2 regions of the Shewanella sp. ISS20 genome follow, and region 1 is predicted to be linked to the other one. Evidence: predicted binding sites of a transcription regulator. Region 1 holds the regulator's gene; the other holds the start of a gene.

Region 1 (8,297 bases):
TTGCCTCAGTGGATCAACAGCCATCATTTCTAAACTTGATAGCTGCTCAGTACTTTTCATCAAACCGATTTCAGCGGTTAATGCTGAGCCTGCGCGCCCCGCAAACAGCAAAGCGGTGACGACTGGCCCAAGTTCTCGCAACAAACTTAACGCCACCATAGGGCCTAAGCTTTCTTCGGTACCGAAATCTGCCAGCACGGTATAACCTTGCAGCGCTAATACCATGCCGATAAACAGGCCTGACACTAAGACAATCAGCATAGATTGCACGCCAACTACATAGATTTGCTTAATCAGTAGTGGCAAGCCTTTTTTTACTCGCGGCCAATGGGCAATGGCGCCCCACAGCATCAAGCCAGCCCGGCCAAAGCCTGCCACCTGATTGATGCCATAGCGCCCAAGTGTCGCAATTGAATCAAGCACGGCCATTGGTTAACTCCTGAATATAATCCTTGGCAGGAAAATGAAATGGCACTGGGCCGTCGGGCTTGCCACATAAAAACTGCTGCAATTTAGCATCCGTTGATACTCTAAGCTCTTGCGGCGTGCCTTGCGCAATAATGGTTTTATCCGCGATGACATAAACATAATCGGCAATCGACATCACTTCATCGACATCGTGACTCACCACCACCGAGGTTAGATTAAGGGCGCTGGATAAATCACCGATTAATTTAACCACTACTCCCATAGAAATCGGGTCTTGGCCAGCAAAAGGCTCATCATAGAGCACCATTTCTGGTTCCATGGCGATGGCTCTCGCTAAGGCGGCGCGTCTTTGCATACCGCCGGATAGTTCATTGGGGAATAATTGCGCCGCGCCGCGCAAACCAACCGCTTCAAGCTTCATTAATACTATGCGCTCGATAATGGTGCTTGGCAGACCCGAATGCTCGCGTAAGCCAAACGCCACGTTATCAAACACATTGATATCGGTAAATAAAGCGCCACTTTGAAAGAGCATGCTCATGCGCCGACGCAGCTGATATAAGTCATCTCGCGATAATTGATGAACATTGTGGCCATCAAATAAGACTTCACCGCTGTCTGGCGTTAATTGACCAGCAATGAGTTTTAATAAGGTAGTTTTCCCTATACCACTCGGCCCCATGATCGCTGTGACCTTGCCTCTGGGAATAGTTAAATTTAAATCTTTGAAAATAGGACGATTACCACGACTGAAATTCAGGCGTTTCACTTCCACTAAGGCTGTTGATAGCTCAGGCATTTTGCATCCTATCGTAAATCAAAATCCATGGTTCTTAGAGGGCTATCAATTAACGCCGCTCACGTCTATGCCAATGAAAGGGCTGACTGGATGACACACAGTGCCTCAGGTCAAAGGTCGAGATTTTGCCTCAAGAGCCACAGAAACAGAAGGCAAATTGTACGTAAATGACAGCTTAAGCACAACCAAGTCACGACTCTGTTACCTCAGCACTTTTAATTTGACTCAAATCCAGCGAAAATGCGCACCATAATCCCAATACTCATTATTTTAAGAATGCTGTTTAATCTTTTGCTCTTGGCCGCTGGACTCGCGTTATTAGTATGGAGCGCGGACAAGTTTGTTTATGGCGCTGCCGCCTTTGCCCGTAATTTAGGCCTGCCACCTATGCTCATTGGTCTCACCATTGTCGCCATGGGCAGTTCGGCGCCAGAAATGTTTGTATCGGTCACTGCTTCACTCAATGGTATGAGCAATACCGCCATAGGTAATGTGCTTGGCTCTAACATCGCCAACATCACCCTGATTTTAGGGATTACCGCGCTGCTTGGGGCGATTGCTGTTAGCAGCCAAACCATGAAACGCGAAATTCCTATGATGCTAGCCGCCACAGTGCTGGCCGGCTATTTACTGTATGATGGTGAATTATCACGCTTAGATGGCGCGATTTTACTTGGACTCTTTGTGGTTCTAATGGGCTATTTGATTTGGCAAGGCATTAAAAGCCGCCCAAGTGATGCCTCAGATGAAGATGACAATGATGATATTCCTACAGGGGTATCAACCAAGATGGCAGTATTTTGGATAATCCTTGGCATCATACTGTTACCTCTGTCAGCAGACTGGATGGTCGATGGCGCCGTAGGTATAGCTCAAGCTTTTGGTATGTCTGATTTAGTGATTGGACTGACCATTATCGCGGTCGGTACTAGCCTGCCAGAACTGGCGGCCTGTGTTGCAGGTGTATTAAAGAAAGAAGATGACTTAGCCATAGGCAATATCGTCGGTTCAAATTTATTCAACATTTTAGCCGTATTGGCCATTCCAGGCTTATTGGCCCCAGGCAGCGTTGATGCCATGGCCAGTAGCCGTGATATTTACATGGTACTCGCCAGCAGCAGCGCCTTAGCCATCTTGGTATTACTGAGCGGTAAACGCCAGCAACTATTGCCATGGCACGGCGCGCTGTTATTAGCCTCATTCATTGGCTACCAAGCTTTGGTATTATGGTCTAATTAATTTCCCGCTTAGGGCAAGGACTCAGAGAAACCGTTATGACAGAAGAACATCAATGGCGCCAGTGGGGCCGCAAGGTCGTAGATATTGAAAAATCTGCACTAGACAATCTTTATCAATATGTTGACTCACCTGAATTTGCCGCAGCTTGCACTATGCTGCTCAACTGCAAAGGTAAAGTCATAGTCATGGGCATGGGTAAGTCTGGGCATATTGGTAATAAAATTGCCTCGACCTTAGCCAGCACCGGCACTGCTGCCTTTTTTGTTCATCCTGGCGAAGCCAGTCATGGCGACTTAGGCATGATAGCCGAGCAAGATGTGATTATTGCGATTTCAAATTCAGGCGAAGCTTCTGAAATCTTGACATTAATGCCGGTTATCAAGCGCTTTGGCATAGAAGTTATTACTATTACCGGTAAACCTGAATCCACTATGGCCAAGCTTAGCAATGTCCATTTATGTATTCAGGTGCCTGAAGAAGCTTGTCCATTAGGACTAGCACCGACTTCAAGCACTACCGCTACCTTAGTCATGGGAGATGCCTTGGCCGTTGCCTTACTGCAAGCTAAGCGCTTTACCCGCGATGATTTTGCGCTGTCGCATCCTGGTGGCAGCTTAGGGCGCAAGTTACTACTCAAAGTAGCTGACATTATGCACTCTGGTGATGAGTTACCACTGGTATCGCCAAGCGCCAAGATCACCGAAAGCTTGTATGAGATCAGCAACAAAGGCCTTGGCATGACAGCTGTGGTAGATGACAATCATAAGTTATTAGGCATTTTTACTGACGGTGACTTACGCCGGATCATAGATGCCAACATAGATTTACGTCATACTGAGATTGGTCAAGTGATGACGAAAAATTGCGTTACCGTCGCCGCGGATATTTTAGCGGCCGGCGCATTAAAAATTATGGATACCCGCAATATCAATGGCTTGATAGTCGTTGATGAACAGCAGCACGCCATTGGGGCGTTAAACATGCTCGATTTGGTAAAAGCTGGAGTAATTTAACTGATGCAAGAAACATTTTATGGCCCAGTCGCCCAAGCGATTTGGGATAAAGCCAGTGCGGTCAAATTACTCATTTGTGATGTCGATGGTGTATTTTCTGATGGTCGTATTTATCTTGGCAATCAAGGCGAAGAGTTAAAAGCCTTTCATACTCGCGATGGCTTTGGCATCAAATCGCTATTTTCTGTTGGCATTCAAGTCGCTATCATTACCGGCAGAAAATCCAACTTAGTCGCACAGCGCATGTCAGCCCTAGGGGTTGAGCATATTTATCAAGGCGTTGATGATAAACAGCAACCCTTTACTGAACTCTTAGCTAAGTTAGCCTTAGATCCAAGCCAAGTGGCTTATATTGGCGATGATGTGGTTGATTTACCTGTGATGCAGCACGTAGGTTTGTCGGTATGTGTTGCCGATGGCCATCCATTTGTTAAGCAGCAAGCCGATTGGGTGACCCACATTAATGGTGGCCATGGCGCAGTGCGAGAACTCACAGATTTATTGTTACTCAGCCAAAATAAATTTCATTTATCCCATGGGATGAGCGTATGAATCGGGTCACTCTGGCCATAGTCTTATTCTTTAGCGCGGCGTTAATCCTGTATTGGCAAGTTCAAGTAAAAAAATCGGCTCAAGAATTACATACATCGCAAACGCAAGAGCAACCCGATTTTGTGGCCGACAATCTTAAAAGTGTCGAATTTAACCCAGATGGTACTGTGAGCAGTCGCGTAAGCGCGCTGCATATGGAACACTTTAATCAGACTCAGACTACGTTTTTTACTGAGCCTGTGTATCAGTTGTACCCAGAAAATAGTGATGACCAATGGCAATTGCATGCCAAACAGGGCAGCTTAGATAAGCTTACGGGTAAAGTAATATTAGAGAATGATGTTATTATTGAAGCTCTTGCTCCTAATGAACCCATTCAAACGCTGACAACCAGCTATTTGGAGCTAAACCTGAATACTATGATTATGACCTCAGATAGGGACATAAATATTCAAGGCACAGGTTTCACTGTAAAAGGCAAAGGCCTCTACGCTGACTTAAATACCCAAACTATTGAGCTTAAAAGCCAGATAGAAGGAACATATGAACCTAAGTAAATCAATCGCTACCCTTATCTTTTGCGGTTTAAGTTTTAGCGCTACGGCTATCAATGATTCACTCAATCAAGAAGTGAAAATTGATGCCGCGCGTCAGTTTGCCGACATCAAGAATAAGCAAGTCATCTATTATGGCCCAGTGGTAGTGACTCAAGGCAGCATTAAGATCCATGCCAAAGAATTAAACGCCAGCAGTAATCCAGATGGCATGACAGTATTAGTGGCGCACGGCACGCCAGCCACTTACTCGCAAATTCTTGAAAATAACCTGCGCGCGACCGCTAGCGCCAATGAAATTCAATACAACATGAGTAAGCGCATTATGACCTTAATTGGCAATGCTACCATTGAGCAAGCAGGCAGTAAGGTTAGTGCCGAAAAAATCGTTTATAACATTGAAAAACAACAATTAATGGCTGAAGGTGATAAGCAAAAAGACGAGCGAGTCATTACTATCATCAAACCAGAAAGCTTTAGAGATGACTTGCCAAGCAAAGACGATGGCAAGTTTAAACTACTAAAAACTAGCCAGTCGGTCGACTCAAAGAATAACGAGGGGCAATCTCAATAATGACAAGCTTGACTCTTAGGGCTGAGCATCTCGCCAAAAGTTATAAAAGCCGACAGGTAGTTAAAGATGTGAGCTTAACCGTCAAAACCGGCCAAATTGTCGGCTTATTAGGCCCTAACGGTGCTGGCAAAACCACCACCTTTTATATGGTGGTCGGGCTGGTAAAAAGTGATAAAGGCCATATTTTCATTAATGATGAAGATTTGACGCAAGACCCTATGCATTTACGAGCACGTAAAGGCATAGGTTACTTGCCGCAAGAAGCCAGCATTTTTAGAAAACTAACCGTCTATCAAAATATTATGGCGGTGCTGCAAACCCGTAAAGAGCTCAATAGCGATGAGCGTGAAGCGCAGCTAGAGCATTTACTGGAAGAGTTTCATATTACCCATATTCGCGATTCGCAAGGTATGTCGTTATCGGGTGGTGAACGGCGTCGGGTTGAAATTGCTAGAGCATTAGCCGCCAATCCTAAGTTTATTCTGCTCGATGAGCCATTTGCAGGGGTTGATCCCATTTCAGTGATCGACATTAAAAAGATCATTGAACAACTCAAAAGCCGCGGGCTTGGGGTGTTAATCACTGACCATAACGTCCGTGAAACCTTAGACGTCTGTGAGCATGCCTATATTGTTAGTCATGGTGAATTGATTGCAGAAGGTACCCCCGCTGAAATATTAGATAACCAGCAAGTGCGCGCAGTGTACTTAGGTGAACAATTCAGGCTATAGTTAACTTTAACAAGGCGATCAGTAAGGTCGTCTTTTACTTTGTGATATACGCTTATTATTCAGTGTTTTCCATCACAACTCTCATAAGTAGGGATAGCGGTAATTATGAAAGCGTCACTCCAGCTTAGACTGGGTCAGCAACTTACCATGACTCCGCAATTGCAGCAGGCCATTCGTCTGCTGCAATTATCATCCATGGAACTCCAGCAGGAAATTCAGCAAGCGCTGGAGTCTAATCCGCTATTAGAATTGGATGAAGAGCAATATGATCCCATCCAAGCCGCGACGGAAGGCAACGAGTTTGATGTCACTCACGTTAAGAGTCAGGACAAAGAACTAGAAACCAATGACAACAATACAGCAGACAGCAGCGACATGAGTTATGAAGCTGATGCCGTTGAAGCTGACTCCTATGAAGTCGATATGGAGCGCGATAGCTCAAGTGTCGATACTAGTGATGCCCTCACCCAAGAAACTATGCCAGAAGAGCTGCCTTTTGATAGCAGTTGGGATGAAGTGTTTACCGCAACTAGTAACACAGGCTCTGGTAATCTGCGCGATGATGACATGCCGTTTCAAGGTGAAACCTGCGAAGGCTTGTATGAGCATTTAGAATGGCAAAAGAATCTGACTCCGTTTAGCGATACCGATCGCGCCATTGCAACCACTATTATTGAAGCGATTGATGAACGCGGTTATCTCACCTTATCGACTGCTGAAATTCTGGATGCCATTAGTGATGATGACGATATAGAGCTTGATGAAGTGGAAGCGGTTCTTAAACGGATTCAGCATTTTGATCCCATAGGTGTCGGCGCCCGAGATTTGCGCGAATGTTTACTTATTCAGCTGTCGCATTTTAATGAAAACACACCATATTTAGCGGAAGCTAGACTGCTGATTGATGAACATTTGGATGTCTTAGCCGCCAAAGATTTTCGTTTATTAATGCGAAAAACTCGGCTCAAAGAAGATGATGTCAAATATGCGCTGCAACTGATCCAGACCTTAAATCCGCGCCCCGGCTCGTTAATTACGCCAAATAGCGATGAGTACGTGATCCCTGATGTATCGGTCAGCAAAAAAAATGGTCGTTGGGTTGTAGAGCTCAATCCCGATAATATGCCTAAACTGAATGTGAACCAGCATTATGCCGCCATGGCTCGCAGCAGTCGCAATCAAGCCGATAGTCAGTTTATTCGCGGCCACTTGCAAGAAGCCAAATGGTTTATTAAAAGTTTAGAGAGTCGCAATGATACGCTTCTAAAGGTGGCGACTTGCATAGTTGAGTTCCAGCAAGGTTTCTTTGAGTTTGGTGAAGAAGCGATGAAACCTATGGTTCTTAATGATATAGCTGAAGCCGTTGAAATGCATGAATCGACGATTTCACGGGTAACGACTCAAAAATATATGCATACCCCTAAGGGAATTTTTGAATTAAAGTACTTTTTCTCTAGCCATGTAGGCACGGATGACGGCGGAGAATGCTCCTCTACAGCAATTAGAGCCTTTATCAAGAAGCTAGTCGCTGCAGAAAACCAAAAGAAACCACTGAGTGACAGTAAAATGGCTCAGCTTTTGGCAGAACAGGGAATTAACGTTGCACGGCGCACCATAGCCAAATATCGAGAAGCTATGTTGATCCCACCGTCCAATCAGCGTAAAAGTTTATAACCCACCATCTCACTGGAGGCAGGCATCTATGCAAATTAATCTGACAGGGCACCACGTAGAAGTAACCGATTCGTTACGCGAGTATGTTGAAAACAAGTTCACAAAGCTTGAACGTCATTTTGAACAGATCAATAATGTGCATGTTGTTTTAAATGTTGAAAAAAATCAGCAGATTGCTGAAGCCAAGCTACTAGTGAGTGGTGGTGAAATATTCGCTACCTCCGAACATCAAGATATGTACGCCGCGATTGACGCCCTGATAGATAAGTTGGACCGTCAAGTCATTAAACACAAAGAGAAATTAATAAAACATTAACGATGGAACTCAGTACCATCCTGCGACCAGAGTGCACTACCTGTGCCACTCCGGGCAGTAAGAAAAAGGGGCTTGAGCTTGTCAGTGATCTAGTGGCAGCTCAATACCCCAACCTATCTTCCCAAGAAATTTTTGAGAGCCTATTAGCTCGCGAGAAGAAAGGTAGCACAGGCATAGGCAATGGCATTGCTATCCCTCATGGTCGCCTTGATGCAATCAGCGAGCCCATAGGAGTGCTTATTAAATGCTTAACTCCTATATCGTTTGATGCCATCGACAAGCAACCAGTAGATATCATATTTGCTTTATTAGTGCCGAGCGATGAATGTCAGCAGCACTTGACGACCTTAGCGGCAATAGCCGAAAAACTGAGTGATAAGCAAGTTCTCAAGCAAATTCGTAAGACCGAAGATGAA
Region 2 (8,297 bases), 1.8 Mb from region 1:
CGGCGCAAGTGGCGCAATGTCGTCAGTTATTAGTAATTTGCCAAGACTTAAATCAACGCAATGCCAGTTTGATTGAGCTTAATATCGCCAGCCTCAACCGCCTCGCCCAAGCTCTGCAAGCCAGTCGCAATGCCAATAGCCTCACTTATGATGGCAAAGGTAAAACCAGCACAATCGCCACCTTAGGCAATAATCTTGAAGTATAAGTAGCCACGCATTTAGCTATGCTAATAGCGGTCACTTATTGGAAAAATAGCCTGTTCAGCCAAGACGGCTGAATCAGCAGCCACCTAAAACATCCCATTAGAAATAAGTAACCTCTTTAATTCGTTGCGGACGATTTTGCTGCTGATATAACTGCCAAACGATCGCGAAATCCATCTCGACTTCAGTGACATAATGCTCACCCGCTGGATAACTGCGCACTACTTTAGCGCCGCGAATTAATCCTTCTACCGATACTTTGACTTCATCGTTTGCCACCATCCATTGCGACATCTGATTAGAGGCGCTGATATGTTGGCCATACACTTGCTCAGCTAATTCGCGATAAGCGGCAATTTTGGAGGCTTGCATGGCCATGAGCATCTGCTCAGCTGAGTTTTTCGCTCTTGATTGGATAAGCGGTGCATAACCTGTGGCTGTTAATACCGGAAACTCACTGGGCGCTTCGGTTTCCCATTGCACGTATCTATCGTTACTGCTGCACCCCATCAAAAACAAACTCGCGACCAACACCAGTAGCCCTGTGCGTCGCACAGATAATAAGCCTAAATTACTCATTACTTCCTCCTATGAGCTTAACCTTGCCTTCGCCGGGTTTGCTATAACGATAAATGATGCCGTTCTCAGATACGCTGGTTCTTGATGGTTCTAAATAGGCGCCAAATTCAGCCAATGAGGCGTGAGCCGCCGCCGCGGACATTAGCTGCTGATAAGCTAAGTCCACTATCTTGCTATTAACCTGCATGCCACTTTGATTAAAAGAGTAAGTAGTCACTAACACGTATTCCACTAAGGCATCGTCACGTAATTGTTGCCAATCACGACTTAAGATAAAGTCACCTTGGGGCGATATCCGCATGCTTTGCGCCAAATTAATATCAACCACATTAAACTTTTGCTGCTGTAAAGATGTCATCAAACTTTGTTGCAGTTGCCGGCCGAAATCACTGCTCTGATTAAATTCTGATACTGTGACTGGGGTTGCCACTAACATCATCTTACTGAAAATATAGTCTTTATGATGGCGCACTAAGTCATTCACTATGCGCGCCGCCAAATGATCCATTACGGCCGTAGGCGGCAACCCATTGCCATCTTGTAAGTGACCCAGCGGCAAAGGCGGTGGCTCTTTGGCTTTAAGGGTGCAACTGGCTAATGCCAGCACACTGATGCCGTACAATGCCACTTTCAGCAACTTTTTCATCATCATCCCTCTTACTTCGGCCGCGAATATTTCAAAATAATGAAATAACACGCGCCCCTATTTCATCTGGCTTAACTGCTCTGGCGTTAATTATGCAAACCTAATACCAAAATAGGGTAATTGATAAACTAATACCGAGGTGCAATCAGCAAGCGTTTAAACTTGCCTAGCGTTAGGTATTTATGATGAGGCTTTCGGCTTTCCAAGATTGAAAAATCAAACCAAGCCCAAGAACCAACAGTTATATACTCATCTCAAATGCCCAAATAGCAAATTTCATACGGCCTAGATTCAAAGCAGCAGCTAAAACTCTTTATCTAAAACACTCAAACACATGCGCCTCCAATAGCATTAACGGCAGCATAGTCAAAAACTCCAACCATCACTGCCATTTAAGCGCATAGCTTTATACCTATATTGATGATTGCAAACACGGGCATGTTTATTGCTTACATCGCTAACTAACACAGGCATTGACACTCTGACATCGAAACAATGTCAGCAGATAGCTAGCACAATCAGCTCTTTGTTGCTTCAGCTAGCAAAATTAAGCCATAAAAAGATACGCCAATGGATGCTCATGCAGTCAAGCCCTTGACGCTAAGGAGATAAGAGTGAAAACCAAGTCATTATTATTGCTAAGCCTACTGTGCATCAGCATAAGCTTTGATGCTACGGCAGCGCGCTGGGTTAATGCCACTGGGCAAGCGAGTATTCAAAACGATAATATCGATGCTGCCCGCCAAGAAGCCATTAAGCAAGCCATCACTTATGCCGGCCTCAGCCAAGGCTTTACCATGCAAAGCCAAACCACGGTAGATCAAGGCCATATCATTAATAATCAATGGAATATGGCGCAACAACTGCAAACTCAGTCAATGAAAATGATTTCTGAACTCATTATTGGCGATGAGCTTCAAGTAAATATCGCGCTATTAGTGCAAGATGAAGCTGTCTATGAAGAGCAATGCACCCCAGCATCGCTTACGGCCGCAATTTTAGTGCCGCAGGCCACAATTAAAGATCGCAGCCAACTTAATTATGGTCAGTTAGTTAACTTTGAAACCGAGCTTGCCAATCGCCTCGCCAAACAAATGGAAGCATACAGCCATAAGTCGTTTGCACAATTACACAGTAATGACCGCTTGGACATAGACACTAGCCTTGCGCAAACTCGGGGTTATCGCTTGCCCGATTGGCTCGGCAAAACCACTGACAGCCAATATATCTTGCAGCTTAATATCGAAGATATGTCCTTGCTTCCAGCCACTGAGAGTATGTTTGGCTTGATGGCCAATGATCCCTTACGCCATTTTGCTGTGACCTTTAGCCTCATTCACAGCATTAGTGGCGAAGTTATTTGGCAAAAGATCTTTTCCCACCAAGCGGCTTGGCCCTTTGAAAAACAACAACAAGTGTTACCCAATAGCTTAGTATTTTGGAAGTCGCGCTATGGGCAAGGCATAGATGCGCTATTAATTGATGCCATTAAAGACTTAGATAACGAATTAGTATGCAGGCCAACCCTCGGGCAAATAGTGGCTATGGAAGGCAATCGATTAGTCATCAATCTTGGCCGTCGCCATGGCATGAACTTGCAAGATACAGTCGAAATAATTTTAAAACGCGATATCACAGATAGGCTCAGTGGCATGCGTTCGCTAGCAACCCCAAGCCAGTTAACCTTCCGCTTAGATCAAGTGAGTGAACTCAGTGCCAGCGGCGTGTTTGAGGAAGCGCTTGGCACCGGTGGTATTCAAGTACAAGATGTTGTGGTTAAGCAATAACTTAAATAGCTGGTTAAGCGGTAACTTTGAACAAGCTCGCTTAAACCCAGTTAATAGCAATACAGTCAATACCAAAACCGTTAGCAGCAAAATAAATTAAGTGAATTAAGCTCGCACTAAAATGGAATTTACATGGCACAGACATCACTGCTTGATAGCCAACTCAGCATAATTGAGAGGCGCTGGCCTAAGCTTGCGCAGCAACTTAGTGAATTCACCATTGACGATATTCATGCGCAGTTTAAGGTCGAGTTAACCCAAGGGCTTGAGCAAACTATAAGCATTAATGGCATTCAGCTCAGTAGCCGCCATGACCGCTACCAAGAAGCGGCAGCTTGGTGCCAAGCAATTAATGAAGCCTGTCCGCACGTCGAGTGTTATGGCATAGGTATGGGCGACACGCCTTGGTATCTACTTATCGTCAAAAAAGTCGCCGCGCTGACACTCCATTGCTTAAACCTTAAATTATTGAAACTGTTACTCACCTATACCGACCAAAGAGAGTGGCTAACGCACCCTAATCTTGAATTAGTGAGTGCGCCAACGCGCCCAAGTTTAGGCGCCCATTGGCTCGCCTGCACCGCCGACTTACACTTTTGTGACCCACATTATTACTATCAGCGCGATATTATTTGGCACGAAAAAAACCTCAGCTACGCCAATAGCCGCCACGAGAGCAACCGCGCGCTTCACTTGCAACGCTTTGAGGAAAACCGCCACTATTGGCAGCATGACCCAGATGCTTTGCTGTTAGCCCCGCAGATACCACAGCATCGGCGCGTGCTGATTTTGGCCTCAGGCCCAAGCCTTGAAGAACACTTTACTTGGCTAGAACAAGTGAGCGCCCTGCCCCACACACAAAAACCCTTAATCATAGCGCTAGATACCGCCTTAAAAGGGCTAGTTAACTATCAGATTACTATAGATATAGTGGTGAGTATTGATGAATTAATTACCCCTGCGACAGCGCAAGTCACAAAACTCAAACCCAGAAATGACTCTGCCCATAATATGGCGTTAGCTACTGAGTCTGAGTTAACTCCCATAGAGCTTATTCAAATAACGCCCGCCACCAATCATCTCTACCCAGCCTTAGTGTACTTTCCCAGAAGTCGCCCAGATTTATTAGCCGCTTGGCCAGGGCCACGTTACGCCGCTTATTCTGACCACCCTCTTTATGATGAATTAGAGCAACAAACGCCCCATTGTCGCCTCTACGCTAATGGCAGCGTTATCCATCCCGCTGTTGATTTAGCGTTAAAAATTGGCACAAGCAATATGTATTTACTTGGCGCTGATTTTGGCTTTATGGACGAAAAAACCCATGCAGCATGGGAAGATGGCAGCCTAGGAATAAAACATCATCATGCTAAGCATCAGCTCATCAATGGTCATGGCGAAAAAATAACAACCACGCTTAATTTTATTTCGTATTTACGCGCCTTAGAGCTATTAATCAGCAAGCATCCAAGGTGTACATTTACGCGATTAAGCCAACGCGGCGCCGCGATTACAGGCTGCGACTATCAAGCGCCTGATAAGTTGCTACTGGACTGGCAGCAAGCATGATTAAGCCCTTGCCTGAGCCATACAAGGAGACCCTATGCTAAATAAGAGTGAGCAACAGTTATTAAGGCAATGCGCCCATGATTACCGCTGCGGTAATGAAGGATTAGCGAACGCGGCATATCTTACTTGCATCAATCTTATGCAAGCGCATTATCAAGCACAGCCAACCTCTGAATTATTCACTATCATGCAAAGCTTACTTAGCGCCCAAGAACGCCAAGATTGGCTAGGACTGGCGGATACGCTGGAATATGAATTATTGCAGCAGTTACTAATAGCAATAGATGCTAGCTAATGACTCAACTGCTGAAGTTAATCCAAATACTCGCCAAATATTGTTTAATAAACAGCCGACTAGATTTTTAGGCTTTTAATAAGCCATAAAAGCAGTATAATCGCTAGGTCTCCTTATAGCTCAACAGGATAGAGCAGTTGCCTCCTAAGCGACCGATCGGGGTTCGAGTCCCTGTGGGGAGACCAGATTTTGTTTAATGTATAAATTGCCTAAATTATTTTGCTGTTTGTGATAGTCCCCCCATCATTGATCTGATCCAATACTTTTGGACACCACGCTAAGTGAGTAAAATGACTTAACGAGGTGAATATGACAATCAAAAAGCCCCGCAAGACCCACACGGCTGAATTTAAAGCTGAAGCCCTGAAACTAGCCGAACGTGTCGGTGTTGCTGAAGCTGCTAGGCAGCTCAAAATCTACGGATCACAACGTTATAACTGGCGCTCTGCCATTGAGAAGAAATCGACAACTAGCCAGCGTGAAGCCGAGCTTGCTGCTGAAGTTGCCAAGTTAAAACGCCTGTTAGCCGACCAAGCTGAGGATTTAGCCATCCTAAAAAAGGCGGCCACCTACTTCGCGAAGAATCAAAAGTAGAACGATTCGAATTTATGCTCGAACACCAGCACCAGTTTCGCCTAAAGCCAATGGCGACAGTGCTTGGCGTGACGCAAAGTGGGTATTATGCCTGGCGAAAATCAAGCAAAAAGCCGAGTACACGCTTGCGCAAACAGCGCAGCCGTGATAAGCAAATCAAAGCTATTTTTGTCCAGAGCAAGGAACGCTCTGGCGCTCGGCGTATTCAAGTCGACCTCGCCGAAGATTACGATCGCGCTAATTTGAAAACCATGATGAACAGCATGACAAGACAGAATTTAGTGGCTAAAGCAGCCCGTAAATTCAAAACAACAACTGACAGCGATCACCAGCTTTCGGTAGCGCCAAATCTGCTGGAGCAGAACTTCGATGCCAGCGGCCCGAACCAAAAATAGGTCGGTGATATCACGTATCTGATGACAAGCGAAGGCTGGCTGTATCTGGCGGTGATTATCGATTTGTACTCGCGCGCTGTGATTGGCTGGTCGATGAGTAATCGCATGACGGCTAAGCTGGCTTGTGACGCGCTGACAATGGCGCTGTTTCGTCGTGGTTTTCCAAAAAAAGTGATTGTTCATAGTGACCAAGGCAGCCAATATTGTTCACATGCGTATCGAGATCTGATTGAAAAAAATCAGCTTATCCAAAGCATGAGCCGCAAAGCCTGCTGCTGGGACAACGCCTGTGCAGAGAGCTTCTTCCATTCATTGAAGGTTGAGGCCATTCAGTACGAGCCGATCATGGACCGGGAAACCATGAAGCACACAGTGTTTGAGTACATAGAAGTTGATTACAATAAAACCAGAAGGCATAGTTCACTTGGCTATTTAAGCCCTGAGAATTTTGAATTGAAAATAGTGCTTAGTTAAGTGTCCAGAGTTAGCGGATCAGATCATACAAATAAGGCTTACAAGTAAGTGCTAGCACCTTACTAGGCAGTATCTGATGGTGATATATCTCTATTTAGCTCAAGTCTGGCTACTTAGGTTGACAAGCTATCCCACCCAGCTTTACCCATGCCACACAGCTAAAACACCAAGCTTAACGCACTGCTTTACAACTAGTAAAGTGACTATTTGACTGCGCTACAACCAGCAAGTTTTTTTCATTTGTAAAGCGTTTCAGGGGGCTAGCAATTGCTCACAATTAGGTGCATACTGATTTTACTTAAGATGCTGCGAGTTAATGAAAACTAACATCATATTAAGTGCTGTCGTTAAGTGCGCTTACATTATTAATTGATTAATTTATAGTTATCTCTATAAGGAAACATCATGAGTAAAGGACAAGACAGTAAAAAGAACGCTAAGAAACAACCTCTATTATCCCCGAAAGAAAAAAAGGCCGCTAAAGTAGCTAAGAAAGCTCAAATCAATTCAACTAGTCTTCTTAAGAAATAATCCCTACTATATATACGAATGAAGGTCATTGAGCCATCTCAATGGCCTTGTTTATTTCTGGGCCGTCAGAAAATTAAATCTCACATGCAGTGCGCAGTTATTATCTGAATGCTGGGTTAATTCATCTCAGTAAGTATTACTCGCGTAATTTATCAAGTCGCTAAATTGTTTGCCTGCTACTAGCAATAGGACAAGCTACTTTGGTATTAGCTCACGATATAACCCTGCTGACGTAAAAGCCCAATGTCACAATGTCACAATGTCACTGGGCAAAAATTAGCTAGCTAGACTAAGTTTGCCAGCATGTCATCACTATAAGTCAGCAGCTCCTGTCCATGACGGACTTTCTCGACATAATCAGGGTTAGCAATAAATGGCCGACCGATGGCGAGTAAATCAAACTTATTGGCAGCAATCGCGGCGCTTCCAGACTCAGGGCTATAACCACCAACACCCACTAAGGTTTTAGAATAATGGCTTCTAACGTACGCCGTGGCACTACCACCTAAATAATCAAACGTCATAGCATCATCAAAAATGCCAATATGCAAATAGGCAAGCGAGCGAGACTCAAGTTGCGCGAGCAAATAATCAAATACGGCGCGATCGCGACTATCACCCACCATATTAAAATAGGCGCCTGGAGATACACGCAGAGCCGTTCTGTCACCACCAATTTGTAACGCTACAGCATCTACAACTGCGAGTGGGAAACGCGCCATATTTTCAGGCGTTTGACCATATTCATCAACGCGATGATTACTGTCAAAATGCAAAAATTGATCGATTAAATAGCCATTAGCGCCATGGATTTCAACGCCATCAAAGCCAGCCTCAATGGCATTAGCCGCGGCTTTAGCATAATCCTCAACCAAGCTTGCTATATCTTCATGCGTAACCGCTTTTGGTACTTGATAAGTTAATTCGCGCATTCTTGGCACGCTGCCAATAACCGCTACCGCCGAGGGAGCCAACACATCACTTGAGCCAGAAGCTGCAAAAAAATGCGGATGCGCTACTCGGCCAGTATGCCAAAGCTGGGCAAAAATTTTACCGCCTTGTTGATGCACAGCATCTGTTACTCGCCGCCAACCTGCAATTTGCGCAGCCGTATAAAGCCCTGGGGTATTAGGATAACCTTGGCCATCGGGGCGAATGATGGTGGCCTCAGAGATAATCAGCCCAGCATCAGCGCGGCGCGCATAGTAATCAACCATAGCCTG

What was found. The regulator sigma-54, encoded in region 1, starts transcription at its own class of promoters, with help from an activator protein. The targets are predictions, from matches to a motif close to GTTGGCACGNNNNTNGNNT.
Region 2: AC1HDP_RS07495 (flagellar assembly protein T N-terminal domain-containing protein) is a predicted target of sigma-54. The motif match lies at 1,862-1,880, and genes of this name have one in related genera.

The regions. Positions count from the first base shown of each region.
Region 1 covers NZ_JAWRZK010000001.1:3,440,795-3,449,091, reverse strand. The annotation lists gene mlaE (lipid asymmetry maintenance ABC transporter permease subunit MlaE) at 1-429, opposite strand, end outside; gene AC1HDP_RS15650 (ATP-binding cassette domain-containing protein) at 416-1,228, opposite strand; gene AC1HDP_RS15645 (calcium/sodium antiporter) at 1,505-2,467, shown strand; gene AC1HDP_RS15640 (KpsF/GutQ family sugar-phosphate isomerase) at 2,503-3,480, shown strand; gene kdsC (3-deoxy-manno-octulosonate-8-phosphatase KdsC) at 3,481-4,032, shown strand; gene lptC (LPS export ABC transporter periplasmic protein LptC) at 4,029-4,589, shown strand; gene lptA (lipopolysaccharide transport periplasmic protein LptA) at 4,576-5,160, shown strand; gene lptB (LPS export ABC transporter ATP-binding protein) at 5,160-5,891, shown strand; gene AC1HDP_RS15615 (RNA polymerase factor sigma-54) at 5,997-7,565, shown strand; gene hpf (ribosome hibernation promoting factor) at 7,594-7,881, shown strand; gene ptsN (PTS IIA-like nitrogen regulatory protein PtsN) at 7,884-8,297, shown strand, end outside.
Region 2 covers NZ_JAWRZK010000001.1:1,642,428-1,650,724, forward strand. The annotation lists gene AC1HDP_RS07480 (flagella synthesis protein FlgN) at 1-206, shown strand, start outside; gene AC1HDP_RS07485 (LPP20 family lipoprotein) at 304-759, opposite strand; gene AC1HDP_RS07490 (FlgO family outer membrane protein) at 776-1,435, opposite strand; gene AC1HDP_RS07495 (flagellar assembly protein T N-terminal domain-containing protein) at 2,044-3,216, shown strand; gene AC1HDP_RS07500 (6-hydroxymethylpterin diphosphokinase MptE-like protein) at 3,349-4,785, shown strand; gene AC1HDP_RS07505 (hypothetical protein) at 4,820-5,080, shown strand; tRNA gene AC1HDP_RS07510 (tRNA-Arg) at 5,190-5,265, shown strand; partial or broken gene AC1HDP_RS07515 (IS3 family transposase) at 5,390-6,543, shown strand; gene AC1HDP_RS07520 (hypothetical protein) at 6,949-7,074, shown strand; gene AC1HDP_RS07525 (alkene reductase) at 7,359-8,297, opposite strand, start outside.